DNA from 2 places in the Geodermatophilus sp. URMC 64 genome. Region 1 is predicted to be linked to the other one. Evidence: riboswitches for the same ligand, from Rfam matches in the RefSeq annotation. Region 1 holds a riboswitch; the other holds the start of a gene.
What was found. A riboswitch is a leader RNA that binds a small molecule or an ion and turns the genes downstream of it on or off. The one in region 1 is predicted to bind S-adenosylmethionine.
Positions count from the first base shown of each region.

Region 2: another riboswitch for S-adenosylmethionine. It lies ahead of thrC (threonine synthase); the one in region 1 lies ahead of ACWIYF_RS12155 (aminotransferase class V-fold PLP-dependent enzyme).

Region 1 covers NZ_CP199955.1:2,466,617-2,476,206, reverse strand. Annotated here, with positions in the region: gene ACWIYF_RS12160 (SDR family oxidoreductase) at 41-787, shown strand; gene ACWIYF_RS12155 (aminotransferase class V-fold PLP-dependent enzyme) at 796-2,154, opposite strand; SAM riboswitch class IV at 2,191-2,303, opposite strand; gene ACWIYF_RS12150 (NADPH-dependent FMN reductase) at 2,427-2,927, shown strand; gene ACWIYF_RS12145 (nuclear transport factor 2 family protein) at 2,976-3,356, shown strand; gene ACWIYF_RS12140 (LppW family protein) at 3,408-4,370, shown strand; gene ACWIYF_RS12135 (AfsR/SARP family transcriptional regulator) at 4,330-5,097, opposite strand; gene ACWIYF_RS12130 (hypothetical protein) at 5,270-5,494, opposite strand; gene ACWIYF_RS12125 (cysteine--tRNA ligase) at 5,576-6,757, opposite strand; gene ACWIYF_RS12120 (hypothetical protein) at 6,865-7,623, shown strand; gene ACWIYF_RS12115 (hypothetical protein) at 7,715-8,326, shown strand; gene ACWIYF_RS12110 (hypothetical protein) at 8,323-8,673, opposite strand; gene ACWIYF_RS12105 (CocE/NonD family hydrolase) at 8,684-9,590, opposite strand, start outside.
Region 2 covers NZ_CP199955.1:5,167,126-5,176,715, forward strand. Annotated here, with positions in the region: gene ACWIYF_RS25290 (chitobiase/beta-hexosaminidase C-terminal domain-containing protein) at 1-117, shown strand, start outside; gene ACWIYF_RS25295 (VOC family protein) at 245-595, shown strand; gene groL (chaperonin GroEL) at 781-2,409, opposite strand; gene ACWIYF_RS25305 (methyltransferase) at 2,736-3,758, shown strand; gene ACWIYF_RS25310 (cold-shock protein) at 3,872-4,072, opposite strand; gene thrC (threonine synthase) at 4,290-5,564, opposite strand; SAM riboswitch class I at 5,577-5,698, opposite strand; gene ACWIYF_RS25320 (HAD family hydrolase) at 5,758-6,600, shown strand; gene ACWIYF_RS25325 (ABC transporter permease) at 6,632-7,507, opposite strand; gene ACWIYF_RS25330 (alpha/beta fold hydrolase) at 7,504-9,590, opposite strand, start outside.

The sequences.
Region 1 (9,590 bases):
CGCCGCTGCCACGATGGGCGCCGGCGGCGAGGAGGGTGGCGTGCGGGACACGGTCGCGGTCGTGACGGGCGCGGGCAGCGGCATCGGCGCGGCCACCGCCCTGGCCCTCGCCGCCGACGGGTGGCGGGTCGTGCTAGCCGGCCGGCGCCTCGAGGCGCTGGAAGCCGTGGCCGCCCGGGGCCCCGCCGGACGCCTGCACCCGGTGCCCACGGACGTGACCGACGAGGCCGCCGTACGGGCACTGTTCGACGGCACCGTCGACGCGCACGGCCGGGTCGACCTGCTGGTCAACAACGCCGGCCGGTTCGGCCCCGCCGTCCCCGTCGACGGCGTCTCCCTCGCCGACTGGCAGGACGTCGTGGCCGTCAACCTCACCGGCGTCTTCCTCTGCACGCGCGAGGCGTTCCGCGTCATGCGGGCACAGCAGCCGCATGGCGGCCGGATCATCAACAACGGGTCCATCTCCGCTCAGGTCCCGCGCCCGATGTCGGCGGCGTACACGGCGACGAAGCACGCGGTCACCGGGCTCACCAAGTCGACCGCGCTCGACGGCCGGCCGTACTCCATCGCCTGCGGCCAGATCGACGTCGGCAACGCGGCGACCGCGATGACGGACCGGATGGCCGGCGGCGTGCTGCAGGCCGACGGCAGCGTGCGCCCCGAGCCGCGGATGGCCGTCGAGGACGTCGCCCGCGCCGTCGTCTACATGGCCAGCCTGCCGCTCGACGCCAACGTCGCGCAGCTGACCGTCCACGCGACGGCGATGCCCTACATCGGCCGCGGCTGAGCCCGGCCTCAGCCGACGGGACGGCAGCCCGCGGCGCGCAGCAGCGCGGCCGGGGCCCCCCCGGACGCCGGGCGCGGGTCGTCCACCGGCCGCCAGCGCCCGCCCGCCTGCTCGTACGCCGCCCGCGGGCCGTCGGTCAGGAACGCGGCCAGCGCGGTCAGCAGCCGGTCGACGTCGGTAGCCGTGCTGCCCACGCCGACGCTGGCCCGCAGCGCGCCGTCCGGGACGCCGAGCCGGGCGAGCAGCGGGTGCGCGCAGAACCGCCCGTCGCGCAGCCCGATGCCGTGCTCGGCGGAGAGGACGGCGGCCACCAGCCCGGGGTCGGCGCCCTCGACGGTGAACGACACGATCCCGGTCGGCTCGGCCGAGTCCGGCCAGATCCGCAGCACGCGGACGCCGGGCAGCGCGGACAGCCCCTCCACGAGCCGACCGCGCAGCTCCCGCTCGTGCCGCTCGAGGGCCCCGGCCGGCAGGGCGGCGAGCGCGTCGCACGCCGCCGCCAGCGCGACGGCACCCAGCACGTTGGGGGAGCCGCCCTCGTGCCGGTGCGGCGCCGCGGCCCACTCCGTCGACGAGACGGTCACCGACGCCACCGCTCCCCCGCCGGCGAGGTACGCCGGGCCGTCGTCCAGCCAGTCCCGCCGGCCGACCAGCGCGCCGGTCCCGAACGGCGCGTACGCCTTGTGCCCGGAGAAGGCCACGTAGTCGGCGCCCGAGGCGGCCAGCGAGAAGAGGCGGTGCGGCACCAGCTGCGCGCCGTCCACGAACACCCGCGCGCCGGCGGCGTGGGCCAGCGCGACCACCTCGGCCAGCGGCAGGGACTCACCGGTCACGTTGGACGCACCGGTCACCGCCACCAGCGCGTACGGGCGGCGGGCCAGCTCGTCGCCGATCGACCGGAGCGTCGCGACCACGGTCGGCCCGGTCGGCAGCACGGTGACCGGTCCGCGCCGCTGCCACGGCAGCAGGTCGGCGTGGTGCTCGCAGTCCAGCACCAGGACGGCGCCGTCGGCGGGCACGCAGCCGGCCAGCAGGTTGACCGCGTCGGTGGTGTGCCGGGTGAAGACGCAGACGTCGTCCGGGCGCGCGCCCACGAACCGGCCGATGGTCTCCCGGGCGGACTCGTACAGCGCCGTCGACACCTGGGACAGGTAGCCGGCGCCGCGGTGGACGCTGGCGTAGAGCGGCAGCGCCTCGGCCACCCGCTCGGCGACGACGGCCAGCGCGCGCGAGCTGGCCGCGGCGTCCAGGTCGACGTACCGCGCTCTGCCCGAGGGGGCCAGTGGCACGCGGGTCTCCGACCCGACGAGCGGCAGCAGCGGCGCCGAGGCGACGGCGGGGCGGCAGGACAGGACGGCGGTGGACATGCAGGCGCTCCAGACGGGCCGGGGACCCGGGGAGCGGGTCCGCGCTTGCGACCACCGGTCGGCGGCCGCCTGGTCGTCACCCGGGGCACCCCGTCGCGGAGGAGGGTTGCCGGCCAGCGAGCCGGGGCTTCGCGCTGGCACTCGTGACCGAGGCCGAGGGTGCCATCCGGCAGGCATCCCGTCAAATTCCATCGGCTTGGTGACGTTTACTGGTCGCGTTCCCTCGCCCCCGGAGGTCTCACCGTGCCCATCGAGGCTGCCAAGGTGTCGGCATGAGCACGATCGCCGTCGTCGGCAACCCCAAGCCGCACTCCCGCACCCGCGCGGCCGCCGAGCTGGTCGTCGAGCGGCTGACCGGCGCGCCGCCGGACCGCGTCGTCGACGTCGTCGAGCTCGGCGCCGGCCTGCTCGGCTGGGGCGACCACGCGGTCGAGGACGCCGTCGCCGCGCTCCGGGCGGCCGAGGTCGCCGTCGTCGCCAGCCCCACCTACAAGGCCACCTACACCGGCCTGCTCAAGCTCTTCCTCGACCAGATCGGCACGGGCGACCTCGCCGGCGTGGTCGCCGTCCCCCTGATGCTCGGCGGCGGCCCGACGCACGCGCTCGCCCCCGAGCTGCTGCTCAAGCCGGTGCTGGTCGAGCTCGGCGCGACCGCGCCCACCAAGGGCCTCTACCTGATCGACCGGGCGTGGGACGATCCCGCGCAGCTGGACCCCTGGCTGGTCACCGCAAAGCGCCAGGTCGCCGCCGCCCGCGCGATCCGCCGGGGCTGACGCCGCGGACTTCTCCTGGCTGCGCCCGGTGGGGGCATGATCCCCGGCGTGACCGACGACATCGACGTCAAGGACGTGCTGGCCGCCGAGGACCGCCGCTACCAGGCGATGCTCGACGCCGATCTCGCCACGCTCGACGAGCTGTGCGCGGACGAGGTGAGCTACGCGCACTCCAGCGGCGTCCGCGACACCAAGGCGGAGTACTTCGAGAAGATCCGCAGCGGCTACTACGTCTACCACCGGGTCGACCACCCGGTGGAGCGCGTGGAGGTCGTGGGCGACACCGCGATCGTGGTGGGCCGGATGACCGCCGACATCCACGCCGGCGGCACCGCGAAGACGATCGACAACCTGGCGCTGGCCGTCTGGACACGCACGGTGACCGGATGGCGGCTCCTCGCGTACGCCCCGACGCCATTGCCTGCCTGAACAGGCGAAATTACTTGACGGCTCATCCAGCAGGGGGCGCACCCTGAGGGCATGGCCCCCGGCCCCCGGCTCGCCGGCCGGCGGGTTCGGCGAGGCGTCTGCGCGCTGCTCGCCGGCTCGCTGGCCGGCATCGTGCTGCTCGGGTGCGTGGACAGCTCCTCCCCGATGTCCGCGGTGAGCGCGGTGGCGCCGGCCGGCGACATCGAGCCCGCCGTCCCGGACCGGCTGGACCGCCGGCCGCTGCCGCCGCCGCCCGCCCCGGTCGACGACGCCGCGGTCCTGGCCCGGGTGCAGGAGGCGGCCACCGCGGCCGGCGGGTCCATCGCGGTCGTGGTGGAGGACGCCTACGAGCGCGAGCTGCTCGCCGGTCCCGACGCGGGCCGCCCGCTGCTCACCGCCTCCCTGATCAAGCCCCTCGTCGTCGCCGAGCTGCTCGAGCGCCAGCAGACCGGCGCGCTCGCCCTCGCCCCCGGCGACCTGGACCTGATGGCGCGGGCGTCGACCGCCTCGGACGACGGCGCGATGAGCACGCTGTGGGTGCGCCACGACGGCGCGGCCCTGGTCACCGCGGCCGCGACCCGGCTGGGCCTGACCGGCACCGCGCCGCCGGCGCGGGTGGGTCAGTGGGGCGAGGCGACCGCCACCGCCGCCGACCTCGCCACCTTCCTCAGCCGGCTCGACGACGTGTACGGCGAGGAGGTGGCGGCCACCCTGATCGGCTGGCTGCAGGGCACCACGCCGCGCGCCGCGGACGGCTTCGACCAGCTCTTCGGCCTGCTCTCCCCCGCCGCCGGGGCGGCCGGTCCGGTTGCCGCGAAGCAGGGCTGGATGTGCTGTGTCGGCGGCCGGCGTCAGCTGCACTCCGCCGGCGTGCTCGCCGACGGCCGCGTCGTCGTCCTCCTGGGCGACTTCCCCGCCGGCACGTCGTGGCGGGCCGCGGCCGCGGCCCTGGACGCCGCCGCGGCCGCCGTCGTCAGCGGGACCGCGCCCCCGCCGCGACCGACGGGCCCATGACCCGGGCGCGCCGCGGGATGCGCCGGACCAGGTCCTCCATCTGCGCGGTGGGGCGCACGCCGAGCTCGTCGGCGAGCAGGCTGCGGAAGTTCTCGTAGGCGCGGGCCGCCTCGGTGACGTTGCCCTCCGCCATGTGCACGCGGATGACGACCCGGTGGGCGCTCTCCCGCAGCGGCTCCACCCGCACCGCCGCGTAGGCCGCCTGCACCGCGTCGGCGTGCCGGCCCGCCGCGGCGAACTTGTGCGCGAGCACCTCGAGGGCGTGCATCCGCAGCTGGCGCAGCTGCTCGCGCTCGAAGAGGACCCAGTCGTCGTACCAGCCCGGCAGCAGGTCCCCGGTCGCCCAGTCCAGCGGGGTGGGCAGGGCGGTGACGTCGGTGCGGGGGTCGAGCACCTGCCGGGCCCACTCGCGGAACTCGCGGACGTCGACGCGCACCCCCCGGGCGAGGCACAGCGCGCCCCCGGAGGCCTCGACCAGTCCCGGCGCGGTCTTGTGCAGCCGCCACAGCGCCGAGCGCAGGCTGCCCTGCGCGTGCGGCTCGGACAGGTCCGGCCACAGCTGGCCGGCGATCGCGGTGCGCGCGGGCCGGCCCGCCAGGCACAGCGACGCGACCAGCCGCTGCACGCCGCGCGGCAGCTCGCCCACGTCGGCGGCCGGGCCGGGACAGCCGAGCCGGATGGTGAATCCATCCAGCAACGAGACGCGGATGTTCTGGCGAGCGTCCATCCGGCACCCCCTTCCGGCAGCGCCCCCTTCGTGATGCGGACGCGCCCACGGGCTGTCGCCGGCGCGATCCTGGGTAGTGCCGTAACGCACTGTCAATCAAATCGCGCACGGCCCGCCACCGACACGGGCAGACCAGCACCGATGGCGCAGGGACGCTCACCCCACGTCGCGGTCAGGAGGTGCCGGCCGCCAGGAAGTCGTCGAGCCAGGCCCGGACGGCGTCCACCACGGCGTCGGGCGCCGAGGCGACGGCCACGGTCACCTCGGCCGCTGCGCCGTCCGAGGTGTCGCTGGTGGTCAGGCGGGCCCGGAACGCGTCGGGCCCGTCCTCGAGCCACACGCGCACGAGCAGCGCGGCGCTGCGAGTCGCGGCTGGGCGCTGCGCGTCCACGATCACCGTCCATCCCCGTCGGCAGTGCGTCCGCTCATCGTCCGTGCTCACCGTGCGTGAGCGCGTCGCCCGGACGGATGAACTCGCTCAGCCGAGCGCGAGGACCCGGATCAGCCACCGGGCGGCCGCGCCGCCCTCCTCCTCGGCGAGGTCCAGGGCCCGGGGGACGTCGAGGTCGTCGAGCAGCGCGCCGAGGACGGCCTCCTGGCCCGCGGCCTCGCCGCCGCTGCGCGCCGCGGCGCCGTAGAGCCGCTCCAGCCGGCCGGCCGCCTCGGTGAGCAGCCGCGGCTCGAAGTCCCACCCGGCGTCCCAGCGCCGGTCGAGCAGCAGCAGCCGGACGGCGGCCGGCGCGTGCTCGCGCAGCAGGTCCGCGACCAGGGTGAGGTTCCCGGTCGACTTGGCCATCGGGGCGCCGTCCTTGCGCACCGTGCCGACGTGCAGGGTGCGGCGCGCGAACGGGTCCACCGCGACCGCGGCCTCCACCATCGCGGCCTGGTAGGCGTGGTGCGGGAAGGCGAGGTCGGCACCGCCGACGAGGACGTCGACGGACAGGCCCAGGGTGGCGGCCGCCATCGCCGCGCACTCGGCGTGCCAGCCCGGGCGCCCCCACCCCCAGGGGCTCGGCCAGGCCGGGTCGGTCTCGCCGGACGGGCGCCACACCGGCACGTCGAGCGGGTCCTCCTTGCGCGGGTCGGCCGGGTCCTCGCCGAACGCCGCGGCCAGCTCCAGCGCCCGGTCGCGGTCCAGGCCGGCGCGCTCGGCGACCCCGGCGCCGCGGAACCACACCGCGCCGTCCCGCTCGTAGGCCGCGCCGCCGGCCAGCAGGGCCGCGGCCAGCTGCTGCACGTGCCCCACGTGGTGCCGGGCCCGCGGGGCGACCGTCGGCCGGTGCACCCGCAGCGCGGCCATGTCCTGCTCGAAGAGGTACTCGTTGTTGAGCGCGAACTCGTCGTAGTGCCGGCCGCGCGCGCCGGCGGCCCGGGTCAGCACGTCGTCGACGTCGGTGACGTTGCGGGCGCTCACGACCTCGGCGCCGACCGCCTGCAGGACGGCGGCGAGGGCGTCGGCCCACACGAAGGTCGACGCGTGTCCGAGGTGGGTGACGTCGTAGGGCGTGATGCCGCAGGTGTAGATGCGCGCCGTCCCCACCACCGGCAGGGGCGCGCCGGCCAGCCGGAGACCGTCGCTGCGCACCACCGCGTCGCCGGGCGCGCTCACCCGGCCCGCGGAGCCGAGGACGCCGGAGGAGGGCAGGGGTCGCGCAGCCATGGTCCGCATCCTGCCCGCTGCGGGCACGGCGCCGGCAACGGACCGGACCGTCCGGAAAGGGACATCCGGCCCTGGCCGGTGCCGCCCGGCGGGGTGGAGAATGGTCCATGACCCCCGCGGCCGAGCCCCTGTCGCTGTTGCTGCACACCGTCGAGAACCTCGCGGAGTTCCACCGCGAGCACGAGAAGTTCTACGCCGCCGCCCCGCGCGAGCAGGCCATCGAGCTGCAGCGGCACGCGCGCACGCTGCACGCGCTGGCCGACCGCTGGTCGCGGCCGATGCCGACGCACTCGCCGTCCCGCAATCCGTACGAGGGGGCCGAGGACCTCAACGACCGCACCGCCGTCGAGCTCGACGGCGTGCTGTTCCTCGAGGGGCAGGGGGTGCCGCCGGAGCTCGAGCACATCCAGCGGGAGCTGCGGATCCGGGGCGAGGAGACGCTGGCCACCGGCGACTGGATGGCCGCGGCGATGCAGACGTCCTGGGACGCCGCCCTGGCGCTGCTCGACATCGCGCCGCTGGCCGACCTGATCGGCGAGCGGCACCGGATCATCGCCAACGACTGGCAGGCCGCGGGGCTCAACACCGTCGTCGGGCGGCTGCTGCAGCGGGCGGCGGACATCCTCGACCGGATGGACCTCACCCCCGCGTCGGTGCGCGCGGACCTCGCCGGGGAGGCGCGGTTCCCGCACCTGCTGCACTGCACGGCCGAGCTGATCGACCGGGCGGCGGACCTGCTCAGCGAGTCCGCCGGCCTGGTGCACGAGAACGAGCGGCCGTGGCGGATCTTCCACAACCGGGTCGCCGAGCTGCTGGCCGACATGCCGCCGATCGCCGACGCGTCGACGGAGGCCGACGCCTCGTAGCCGGCGTCCGCCTGACGGAAGGCGCGCTCGCGCCGGCCGGCGACCCGTGCTGGGCTGGCCGGGACAGCGCCGTCCCCCCGGGAGGTCCGTCGTGAACCGTTTCGAGAAGGCCGTGTCCGAGTGCATGCGGCCCACCGCCGAGCTGCTGGACCGCACCACCGATCCGCTGCACCGCGCGATCCTGCTCAACTGGTGGCGGCACGTGCACCTGGAGGGCGCCGGCGAGTTCGACAAGATCGTCGCGTCGGACATGATGGTCGACCACCCCGTCTACCGGGTCACCTGGGGCGCCAACCCGGCGGTGATCGAGGGCAAGGAGGGCGTGCTCGCCTTCTACAACTCGGTCGGCGAGGCCGTCCTCTGGCACTCCGACGACCGGCTGGCCGTCGGTGACTGGGGCGTGGCCGACGAGATCACCTTCCACCAGCTCGCCCGCGGCGCGGACCTGCAGGCCATCGGCTACGACGTCGGGACGCCGGAGGGCCTCTTCCACGTGTCGAGCCGGCAGGCCTTCATCTGGCCCTACGACGAGCGCGCTCGGCTGGCCGGCGAGCACCTCTACGAGGACAAGACCAGCCTGCAGATCGAGGAGGTCGACCCCTCCGAGGCCATCACCCCCGCCCGCGTGCGGGAGATCCACCGCGAGCAGCTGGCCGCGCTGGAGGCCGAGCGGGGTCCGGACTTCTGGGTCCTGGCCGGCTAGCCGCGCTTCGCGTCGAGCCGGTCGAGCAGCTCGCCGGCCGCCTTCTCGATCGCGGCGTGGTCGTTCTGGCTGGCCCGCTGCTTGGCGTGGATGAGCGCCGCCCGGTTCACCTTCCGGAAGTCGCCGTAGGGAAAGGCGTAGCGGCCCTTGGTCTCCTCGCCGGCGTCCGGGTCGACGGCCAGGTGCCAGCGGGCGAACTCGTCCCAGCCCTTCTTCTCCAGCACCTCGTTGGCCTGCTCGGTGGACGGCGCGGCCTCCGACCACTCGGTGGTGTCGTCGTACGTCCCGGCGTCGATGAGCTTCCGCGCCTGGGTGACGGCGTCCTTGTTGACGTCGTAGATGGGCATGGCCGGTCCCCTATCCGCTCGTCACCGGCAGCAGCAGCCGCGAGACGCCTCCGGTGCCGTGTGCGATCGTGCGGTGCGACGGCTTCATCGCGCTCCCGGTGGCCGGGTGCTCCCCGGTGCCGAGGTTGCGCGCCCAGTGCGGGTGGGAGCCGCCGGCCACCTGCAGCCGCAGGCGGGTGCCGGGGGCGAAGCGGTGCGCGCACGCGTCGAGCTCGAGCCGGACGACGCCGCTCGCCGCCTGCGGGTCGAGCCGGCGGAAGGCCTCGCTGACGTTGCGGGACCGTCCCTTCGCGTCGACCTCGCACAGCCGCACGAACAGGTCGGCGTGCGGGTTGTCGGTCGTGTGCACCAGTTCGACGACCGGGGCGCCGACCACCTCCAGCGGCTGGAGCAGCACCGGGCCGGTGAAGGTGAGGACGTCGGCCCGCGCCTCGAGCTCCTTCTGGTCGCGGTAGCCGCCGCGCTCCAGCAGCCGCCCGCCGACGGTCGGCGTGGGATCGGCGGGGTCGTAGGTGAACGTCGACGGCGGCGCGTCCACAGGCGGCTCGTCGTCGCCCAGGCCGCCGCCCGGCTGCAGGTGCAGCACCCGCTCGGTCGTGGGCGGCGGCCACGACGGCAGGTACCGCCACTCGCCCACCCCGGTGACGTGCAGGTGCACCGGGGCGGGCCGCTGCCGGGTGCCCGTGCCGGCCAGGTGCTCGGCCAGCCAGTCGAGGGTCTCCCGCGTGGTCAGCGCCGCCCCCTTGGTCAGCAGCTCGTTGTGCGTCCAGGGCCCGACCGTGAGCGCCACGTCGACCCCGCGCTCGTGCAGGCGCTGGTACTGGGCGAGGGTCTGCTCGAGGAACAGGTCCTGCCAGCCGCCGAAGAGCAGCACCGGCACCTGCACCCGTTCCAGGGCGGCGTCGAGCCGCATCGGC
Region 2 (9,590 bases), 2.7 Mb from region 1:
GTCGGTGGCGAGTGGGTGCTCCGCCTGGCGCCCCCGCCCGCCAACCCGGGCAAGATCTTCATCAGGTCGAGCCAGGGCGGCGTGGCCGGTCCCTTCGACGTCACCGTCGTCCCGTGACCGCCTCCCGGCCGGTCCGACGCCCACCCCAGGGCTGAACCCGGCCGGGAAGCACCACAACTGAACAGCACCGAGGGCCCGTCACCAGCCGGTGGCGGGCCCTCGGTGTTGGGTGTTGAGGTGGGCCATGGCCGCGCCCGCCCGGTTCAAGGACCTCTGCCTCGACGCCCGCGACCACCAGGCGCTGGCCGACTGGTGGTGCGCCGCCCTCGGCTACGTCCGCCGCGACGCCGACCGGCCGGCGTCCGACCCGGTGGCGATCGAGGACCCGACCGGACGCGGACCGCTCATCTGGCTGAACCCGGTGCCGGAGTCGAAGACGGTCAAGAACCGGGTGCACTTCGATGTCGACGGCGACCGGGACGCGCTGCTGGCGGCGGGCGCCACGCTGGTGCGCGCGCGGGACGACGAGATCCGCTGGGACGTGCTGGCCGACCCCGAGGGCAACGAGTTCTGCTGCTTCGCCCCCGACGCATGACGCGAGAGACCGGCGACCCCGGTATGCGGCGTGATCATCTCGGGTCCAGCGGTGCCTCGGCGCGAGCGAGGCAGCGGTGGACTCGAGGTGATCTTCGAGGCCGACCCGCAGACGCCGACAGGGGCGGCCCGCTCGGAAGCGGACCGCCCCTGCCGGGCAGTGCTGGTGTTACCGGGAGGCCGGACTCAGAAGTCCATGCCGCCCATGCCACCGTCGCCACCCGGAGCGGCCGCGGCGGCCTTCTCCGGCTTGTCGGCGACGACGGCCTCGGTGGTGAGGAAGAGGCCGGCGATCGACGCGGCGTTCTGCAGCGCCGAGCGGGTCACCTTGGCCGGGTCGATGATCCCGGCGGAGACCATGTCCACGTACTCGCCGGTGGCGGCGTTGAGGCCGTGGCCGGTGTCGGAGTTGCGGACCTTCTCCACCACGACGCCGCCCTCGAGGCCGGCGTTGACGGCGATCTGCTTCAGCGGCGCCTCGAGCGCGACGCGCACGATGTTGGCACCGGTGGCCTCGTCACCCTCGAGCTCGAGCTTCTCGAACGCGACACCGGTGGCCTGCGCCAGGGCGACGCCACCACCGGCGACGATGCCCTCCTCGACGGCGGCCTTGGCGTTGCGCACCGCGTCCTCGATGCGGTGCTTGCGCTCCTTGAGCTCGACCTCGGTGGCCGCGCCGGCCTTGATGACGGCGACGCCGCCGGCCAGCTTGGCGAGGCGCTCCTGCAGCTTCTCGCGGTCGTAGTCGGAGTCCGACTTCTCGATCTCGGAGCGGATCTGGTTCACGCGACCCTGGATCTGGTCGGCGTCCCCCGCACCCTCGATGATCGTCGTCTCGTCCTTGGTGGTGACGAACTTGCGGGCGCGGCCGAGCAGCGACAGGTCGGCGTTCTCGAGCTTGAGACCGACCTCCTCGCTGATGACCTGGCCACCGGTCAGGATCGCGATGTCCTGCAGCATGGCCTTGCGGCGGTCACCGAAGCCCGGGGCCTTGACGGCGACGGACCTGAAGGTGCCGCGGATCTTGTTCACGACCAGGGTCGCCAGGGCCTCGCCCTCGACGTCCTCGGCGATGATGGCCAGCGGCTTGCCCGACTGCATGACCTTCTCCAGCAGCGGGAGCAGGTCCTTGACCGAGCTGATCTTGGAGTTGACGACCAGGATGTACGGGTCGTCGAGCACGGTCTCCATGCGCTCGGGGTCGGTGACGAAGTACGCCGACAGGTGCCCCTTGTCGAAGCGCATGCCCTCGGTGAGCTCGAGCTCGAGGCCGAAGGTGTTGCTCTCCTCGACGGTGATGACACCTTCCTTGCCGACCTTGTCCATCGCCTCGGCGATGAGCTCGCCGATGGCGGTGTCGGCGGCGGAGATCGACGCGGTGGCGGCGATCTGCTCCTTGGTCTCGACGTCCTTGGCGGTCGAGAGGAGGTACTCGGTGACCGACTCGACGGCCTTCTCGATGCCCTTCTTCAGCGACATCGGGTTGGCGCCGGCGGCGACGTTGCGCAGACCCTCGCGGACGAGCGCCTGGGCCAGCACGGTGGCGGTGGTGGTGCCGTCACCCGCGACGTCGTCGGTCTTCTTCGCGACCTCCTTGACCAGCTCGGCGCCGATCTTCTCCCAGGGGTCCTCGAGCTCGATCTCCTTGGCGATGCTCACACCATCGTTGGTGATGGTGGGCGCGCCCCACTTCTTCTCGAGGACGACGTTGCGGCCCTTCGGACCGAGGGTCACCTTGACGGCGTCGGCGAGGGTGTTCATGCCCCGCTCGAGGCCGCGGCGCGCCTCTTCCTCGAAGGCGATCATCTTGGCCATGTGGTGGTGTCCTCCATGCATGGATCGCTGCACGGCCGGGCCGGCGCCCGCGACGGACGACACCCGCCGGCGTGGGCGCTCCGTCGGCCCACGGACCGGTGCCTCACCGTTCCGACCATGATTGGCACTCGGAGTCCCCGAGTGCCAGAACCGAGTTTGGCACTCGACCCTGGCGAGTGCAAGGAGAGGGTCTGGGAGACGCCTGGAAGCTCATCTTCGTCGGCGAGCGTCACGGTCGCGGCGCGAGCCGCTTCCTCGCACGGAGCTGCGCCGTCGAGGTGCGCTAGCGTCGCGCCCTCTGGCCGAGGGGGTGCCCGATGGCGAGGATGCCCGACCCGAGAGTGCTGGTCGAGGTGCTGCGCAGCGGGAACCTCCGCGCCCGGCTGCGGGCGGCGCGGGACGGGCAGGCGGCGGTTCGCCTGCAGCTGGTCGCGGCGGCCGCCGATCTCGGGGTGCTCGACGCGCTCGCCGAGGGGCCGGTCGGCACCGCCGCGCTGGCCGACCGCCTGGGTGCGCCCGATCCCGACCTCCTGGCGGCCTACCTCCGCGTGCTGGCGGCGGCGGGGTTCATCACGGGCGAGGGCTCATGGGCGCTCACCAAGGCCGGTCGAGCGGTCGTCGACGACGACCAGGTCCGGGCCATCTACCAGGGCTTCGGCGGCTACCACACCGAGCTCTACCGGGAGCTGCGACCGCTGCTCTCCGGCGCCCTGCGACGCCGCGACACCGAGGAGCAGGCCGAGGTCATCGCCCGGCTCTCCGCCGTCTTGGAGCCGCTGCTCCACGACCTGCTCACCCGGACGGTCCGCGAGCGCCGGCCGCGCCGGGTGCTCGACATCGGGTGCGGTGCCGGCCTCCACCTGGCGGCGATGCTCGAGGCCGCTCCGGACGCCACCGGCGTGGGTCTGGACGCCGACCCCGACGCCGCGGCGCTGGCCCGGCGCACGCTGAGCGAGCGGGGCCTGGCCGACCGGGCCGCCGTCGAGGCGGTCGACATCCGGAACGCGCTCGCCGTCGGTCGCCCGGGCGCCCTCACCGACCGGATCGACCTGGCCCTGCTCGCCAACGTCATCTACTACGTACCGGTCGACGGGCGGGTGGAGCTGCTGCGCGCGGTCGCCGGCCTGCTCGCCCCCGGCGGCGCTCTCGTGGTCGTCACCACCGTGGCGGGGCCGCAGCTGTTCAGCCGGCACCTGGACCTGCTGCTGCGGGCGCAGGAGGGCCGCACGGAGCTGCCCGCCGTCGACGGGCTGCTCGGGCAGCTCCGCGAGGCGGGCTTGCGGCCGGACCCACCGGAGCGGATCGGTCCCGCCGGCGCTGCGCTCAGCGCGGTGACAGCGATCCGCTGAGGACGTCGGCGGCGGAGATCACCCCCGGTGACGCTCGCCGACAGTCTCGAGCCGTCCGACGACAGCGACGAGGCCCGGTTCCCTGAGGGAACCGGGCCTCGCTGGGAACGGTCTCAGGCGACGCGGACGGCGTCGGCCTGCGGCCCCTTCTCGCCCTGGACGACCTCGAAGGTGACCCGCTGGCCCTCGTCGAGGCTCTTGTAGCCGTCCATCTGGATGGCGGAGTAGTGGACGAAGACGTCCTGGCCGCCGTCGACGGCGATGAAGCCGAAGCCCTTCTCGGCGTTGAACCACTTCACGGTGCCCTGTGCCACGTGTGCTCCCACGTTTCGTGCGTGCGGACGATCCCCCCTCAGTGGAGGGACCGGGTTACTCGCTCTTCCGCCCGCTCGAACACGTGCGTGGAACTCGAACCGCGCGAGACGGTACAGCACAGGACACGCCGGGAGCGCAACTCCACGCACGGCGAACACCCGGTTTCAGCGGGAATGTCGTCTCCGCGGGTGAACCGGTCCCCCGGAGCCTACGCCCCTACCCGATGAGCCCCGCGGCCCGTACCGACTTCAGCGACGGGTCCACCCGGTGGGTGAACCCGACGACCGGCTCCAGCGGGTCGAGGGTCTTCAGCCCCTCCCCCGTGTTGAGGACGACGGTCTCCTTGGTCGGGTCCAGCCGCCCGTCGGCCACCAGCTGCTTGAGGACGGCGACCGTCACGCCGCCGGCGGTCTCGGCGAAAACGCCCGTGGTGCGCGCCAGGTCACGGATGCCTTGGACGATCTCCTCGTCGCCGACCCGGCCGACCGAGCCGCCGGTGCGCCGGATGGCGTCGAGGGCGTACGGGCCGTCGGCGGGGTTGCCGATGTTGAGCGACTTCGCGATGCCGAACGGCTTGACCGGCCTGACGACGTCCCAGCCGTTCTCGAACGCCGTGGCGATCGGGTCGCACCCGGCCGACTGCGCGCCGAAGACCGTCCACTCGGTCGCCTCGACGATGCCGGCCGCGGTCAGCTCCCGCCAGGCCTTGTCCACCTTGGTCAGCAGCGAACCGGACGCCATCGGGATGACCACCTGGGCCGGGATGCGCCAGCCCAGCTGCTCGGCGATCTCGTAGCCCATCGTCTTGGAGCCCTCGGCGTAGTAGGGCCGCACGTTCTGGTTGACGAAGGCGGTGTCCTCGAACTCGTCGGTCTCGGCGAGCTCGCTGGTCAGCCGGTTCACGTCGTCGTAGGAGCCGTCGACGGCGACCAGGGTCTGGCCGTACACGGCGGACTGCACGACCTTGCCCGGCTCGAGGTCGCTCGGGATGAAGACGAAGGACGGGATGCCGACGCGGGCGGCGTGCGCGGCGACCGAGTTGGCCAGGTTGCCGGTCGAGGCGGCGGCGATCTTGCGGTAGCCGAGCTTCTTCGCGGCGGTGGCGGCCAGGCTGACCACCCGGTCCTTGAAGGAGTGGGTGGGGTTGGCGGAGTCGTCCTTGACCCAGAGGCCGCCGGTGATGCCGAACTCGGCGGCCAGCCGGTCGGCGCGGATCAGCGGCGTCATGCCGGGCTCGAGGGTCACCCGCTCGGCGGGGTCCTGCCCCACCGGCAGCAGCGGGGCGTAGCGCCAGATGCTCTGCGGGCCGGCCTCGATCTGCTCCCGCGTGACCGCCTTCATGATGTCGGGGTCGTAGTCGACCTCGAGCGGGCCGAAGCACTCGGCGCAGGCGTGCTCGGCGATCAGGCCGAACGTCGCGCCGCAGTTGCGACAGACCAGGCCGCGCGCGGGATTGGCGGCGTAGGCGGACGTGGGAGCGGTCAGGGTCATGCGACGACTACCTCCTCATCTTCCCCGCGGCGGGCCGTCGAGCCGCGCGGGACGGAATTGGCACCTCCCCGCCTTGGTGGCGGCGGTTGCCGGGGCTTCACCGGGCCGTGTCCCTCTGCCCCTCTGGATGAGTGGAACGCCTCGACTGTACCCAGGTCGCCGGAGTGCCCCGGCGCACGGTCAGGATGGCCCCATGGCCGGCCCGCCCACCCCGCGCATCGTCTACACCGACATGGACGGCACGATGGTCGGCCCGCGCGGCTCGTTCTGGCACAACGCGGCGCGCGAGCTGACCGCGGAGCCGGCCACCGCGCTGCTCGAGCTGCACCGCGAGGGCGTGCCGCTGGTGCTGGTCAGCGGCCGCACCTACAACCAGCTGCTGGAGGCCGCGCGGCTCTTCGCCGCCGACGGGCTGATCGCCGAGCTCGGCGCCCTGGTGAGCTGGCAGACCGGCCGGGAGGTCGAGCTGCTGCCCGGCGAGCTGCCCGAGCGCTACGCCGGCCGCGCCCCCATCGAGGTGATGACCGAGCTGGGCATCGTCGAGCGGCTCCTGGCCGAGCACCCCGGTCTGCTCGAGTGGCACGAGCCGTGGCACGCCGACCACGCCGCCGACGCCATGCTCCGCGGCCGGATCGACCCGCTGGCCGTCGACGCGTGGCTCGCCGAGGAGGGCGCCGGCTGGCTGACGATCAAGGACAACGGCGCGATCCCGGTGTCGTCGCGGATGACGTTGGCGCCCGAGGCGCTGCCGCCGCGGGTCTACCACCTCATGCCCCGCGGCATCTCCAAGGGCGCCGCGATCGCCTGGGACCTGCAGCGGCGCGGGATCGATCCGGCCGACGCCGTCGCGATCGGCGACAGCGCCAGCGACCTGGAGATGGCCCCCGCGGTCGGCCGGCTGTGGATCACCGCCAACGGCGCCGCCGTCCCCGGGATGGCCGAACGGCTCGCCGCCGTCCCCAACGTCACGGTGACCGACGCCGCCATGGGCGAGGGCTGGGCCCAGGCCGTCCGCGCCAGCCTGAACGGAGGCTGAGCGCGCAGGATTGCTGCGCGCTCAGCCTCCGTCAGGAGGTGACGTCGCGGCGGGCGAAGTGCCGGAAGCCGAGGCAGGTGAAGACGGCGGCGTAGACCAGCGACTGGACGACGCCGCGGAACAGGTCACCGGAGTCGACCGGCGTCTGCAGCAGGTCGGTCCACGCGAACTCCTCCGCGGTCGGGAAGTAGTCACGGATCGAGCCCAGCTGCTCGACCTGGTCGAGGATCGCGAAGACGAACATCGTGAACACCGCGCCGCCGACGGCCGCCAGCGGCGCGTCGGTGATCGTCGAGAACCAGAACGCGAGGGTGCCGACGACGAGCAGGTGGACGGCGAGGTAGCCGACCATCCCGGCCAGCCGCAGCAGCCCGTCGCCCTGGTCGAGGGTGACCCCGACCGGCGTCTGGATGTCCTCGAAGCCGAAGGCGATCCCGCCGGCGACCAGCGCGGTGAGCACCAGCACCACCAGCGCCCCCACCGAGAGCACCAGCGCGGCGTACCACTTCTGCCGGAGCAGCCGCATCCGCGGCACCGGGGTGGCCAGCGTGTAGCGCAGCGAGCCCCACTGCGCCTCGCTGGCCACGGTGTCGCCGAAGAACAGCGCGTAGACGACCACGAGGAAGAAGCTCGTCGTCGCGAACAGCACGAACAGCGTGAAGTTCAGCCCGCTCGACGTGGCGACGTCGACCAGGTTGATCCGGCTGTTCTGCTGCGCGTCCTCGCTGGCGCCCAGCTGCAGCGCCGCGATGAGCACGAGCGGCAGGGACACCATCAGGATCAGGACGCCGATGGTCCGCCGGCGCTTGAACTGCCGGCGCAGCTCGACCCACAGCCGCAGCGTGCGCTCCGGCCGGTACCCGGCCACCGCGCCCGTGGGCTGCACGTGCTGCTCGACGGTGCTCACTGGACCGGCCCCTCTCCCACGAGCGCCAGGAACGCATCTTCGAGGCGCCGTCGGGGCGTGAACTGCTCGACCGCGATGCCCGCCTCCACCAGGGCCTGCAGCGCCTCGGCGCGGCTGGTCGGGCCCAGCTCGGCGACCAGCCCCTCGTCGGTGCGCTCGGCGCTCACCCCGGGCAGCCCCGACAGGACGGCGAGCGCGCGGCCGGTGTCGGCGTCGTCCGCCAGCCCGATCAGCACCGCGCCGCCGGTGCCGACGATCTCCTCCACCGTGCCCTGCGCAATCTTCTGCCCCTTGGCCATGACCACGACGTGGGTGCAGGTCTGCTCGATCTCGGCCAGCAGATGGCTGGAGACGATCACCGTGCGGCCGGTCTGCGCGTAGGAGCGCAGCACCTCGCGCATGGCGTGGATCTGCGGCGGGTCCAGCCCGTTGGTCGGCTCGTCGAGGACCAGGAGGTCGGGCAGGCCGAGCATCGCCTGGGCGATCGCGACCCGCTGGCGCATGCCCTGGCTGTAGCGGCGCACCGGGCGGTCGATCGCCTTGCCGAGGCCGGCGACCTCGATCGCCTCCTCCATGTGCGCGTCCTCGGCCGGGCGGCCGGTCGCGGCCCAGTAGAGCCGCAGGTTGTCCCGCCCCGACAGGTGCGGCTGCAGGCCGGTCCCCTCCACGAAGGAGCCGAGCCGGGACAGCACGGGGGCACCGGCGCCGGCGGCGTGGCCGAAGACGCGGATGGTGCCGGCGGTGGGCCTGATCAGGCCCATCAGCATCCGCAGGGACGTCGTCTTGCCGGCGCCGTTGGGCCCGAGGAGGCCGAGCACCTGGCCGCGGCGAACCTCGAAGGAGAGGTCGCGGACGGCGACGAACTTGTCCTTGTAGGCCTTGGTGACCCCCTCGAAGCGCAGCGGCACGTCCTCGCCGTCCGGATCGACCTGGGAGATCCGGCGCCGCCGGTACCGGCCCCACAGCAGCGCGGCGCCCCAGCCGAGCAGGAGCAGGCCGACCACGACGGCGAGCAGCACCCACCAGCGCGAGGAGCCCGCGGGGTCCTCGGTGTTGCCCGACACCCGGGGCACGGCGAGGTCCGCGGAGGCGTTCCCGAGGCCGGCGGCCAGGCCCACCCCGTAGACGGTGGCGTCGGCGGGCAGGGCATACGCCTGGTCGGTGGAGGAGACCACGACCCGCAGGGTGTGGCCGGCCTCGAACCGGTGGTCGATGGCCGGCAGCGTCACCGGCACGAGGGTGGGCGCGGCCGGGTCGGCGGACACGCCGGTCAGCGACAGCGGGGCCACCAGCCCGGAGGGCAGCGTCATCGACCCGTCGGGGCCGACGTCGTAGAGCTTGGCGAACAGCGTCGCGGCACCGGCCGGCGAGGTGACGGCGAGGTCGATCGTCGGCGCGCCGACCACCTCGACGGCAGCGTCGAGCGGCGCGCTGTCGAAGGCCGCGAACTGGCCCGGGATCTCCACCGTCTGCCCGCCGAGCGCGCTGCCCAGCGCGCCCAGGCCGGGCACGGTCGTGATGGCCGCGGGGTTGCCGCCGGCGGGCGTGACCACCGGCTGGGCCGGTCCGCTGACCTGCACGGCGCTCCGCCGCGCCGGGTCGGCGCCGGCCAGCCCCGGATAGGCGTCGGCGACGACCGTCTGGCTGCCGCCCTGCACGAAGCCGCCGCCGGTGCCCCCGAGCCCGGTCGGCGCGGGGAACTCGAAGCCGGTGCCGGGGTCGGTGCCGCGGTCGGGGTCGCCGGCCGGCCGGAGGTACCAGTCGAACCAGCCGGCGATCTGCTCGCGCAGCCGCTCGGTGACCCGGTCGGAGGCGCCGGTGTCGTGGCCCCCGGCGTACCAGAGCACCTTGACCGGCGTGCCGTTGGCAGCGATGCCGCGGGCGTTCGCGTCGGCCTGGCCCAGGCCGAACAGCGAGTCCTGGGTGCCCTGCACCAGGAGCGTCGGCGCGGTGATCCGGTCGAGCACCGAGGCCGGGCTGCTGCGCTCGAGGACGGCGCGGATCTCCGGCGTCAGGGAGCCGCTGGCGGCGGCGACCTGGTAGGCGGCGCAGATGTCGGCGCGGAACCGGCCGCAGAGCAGCG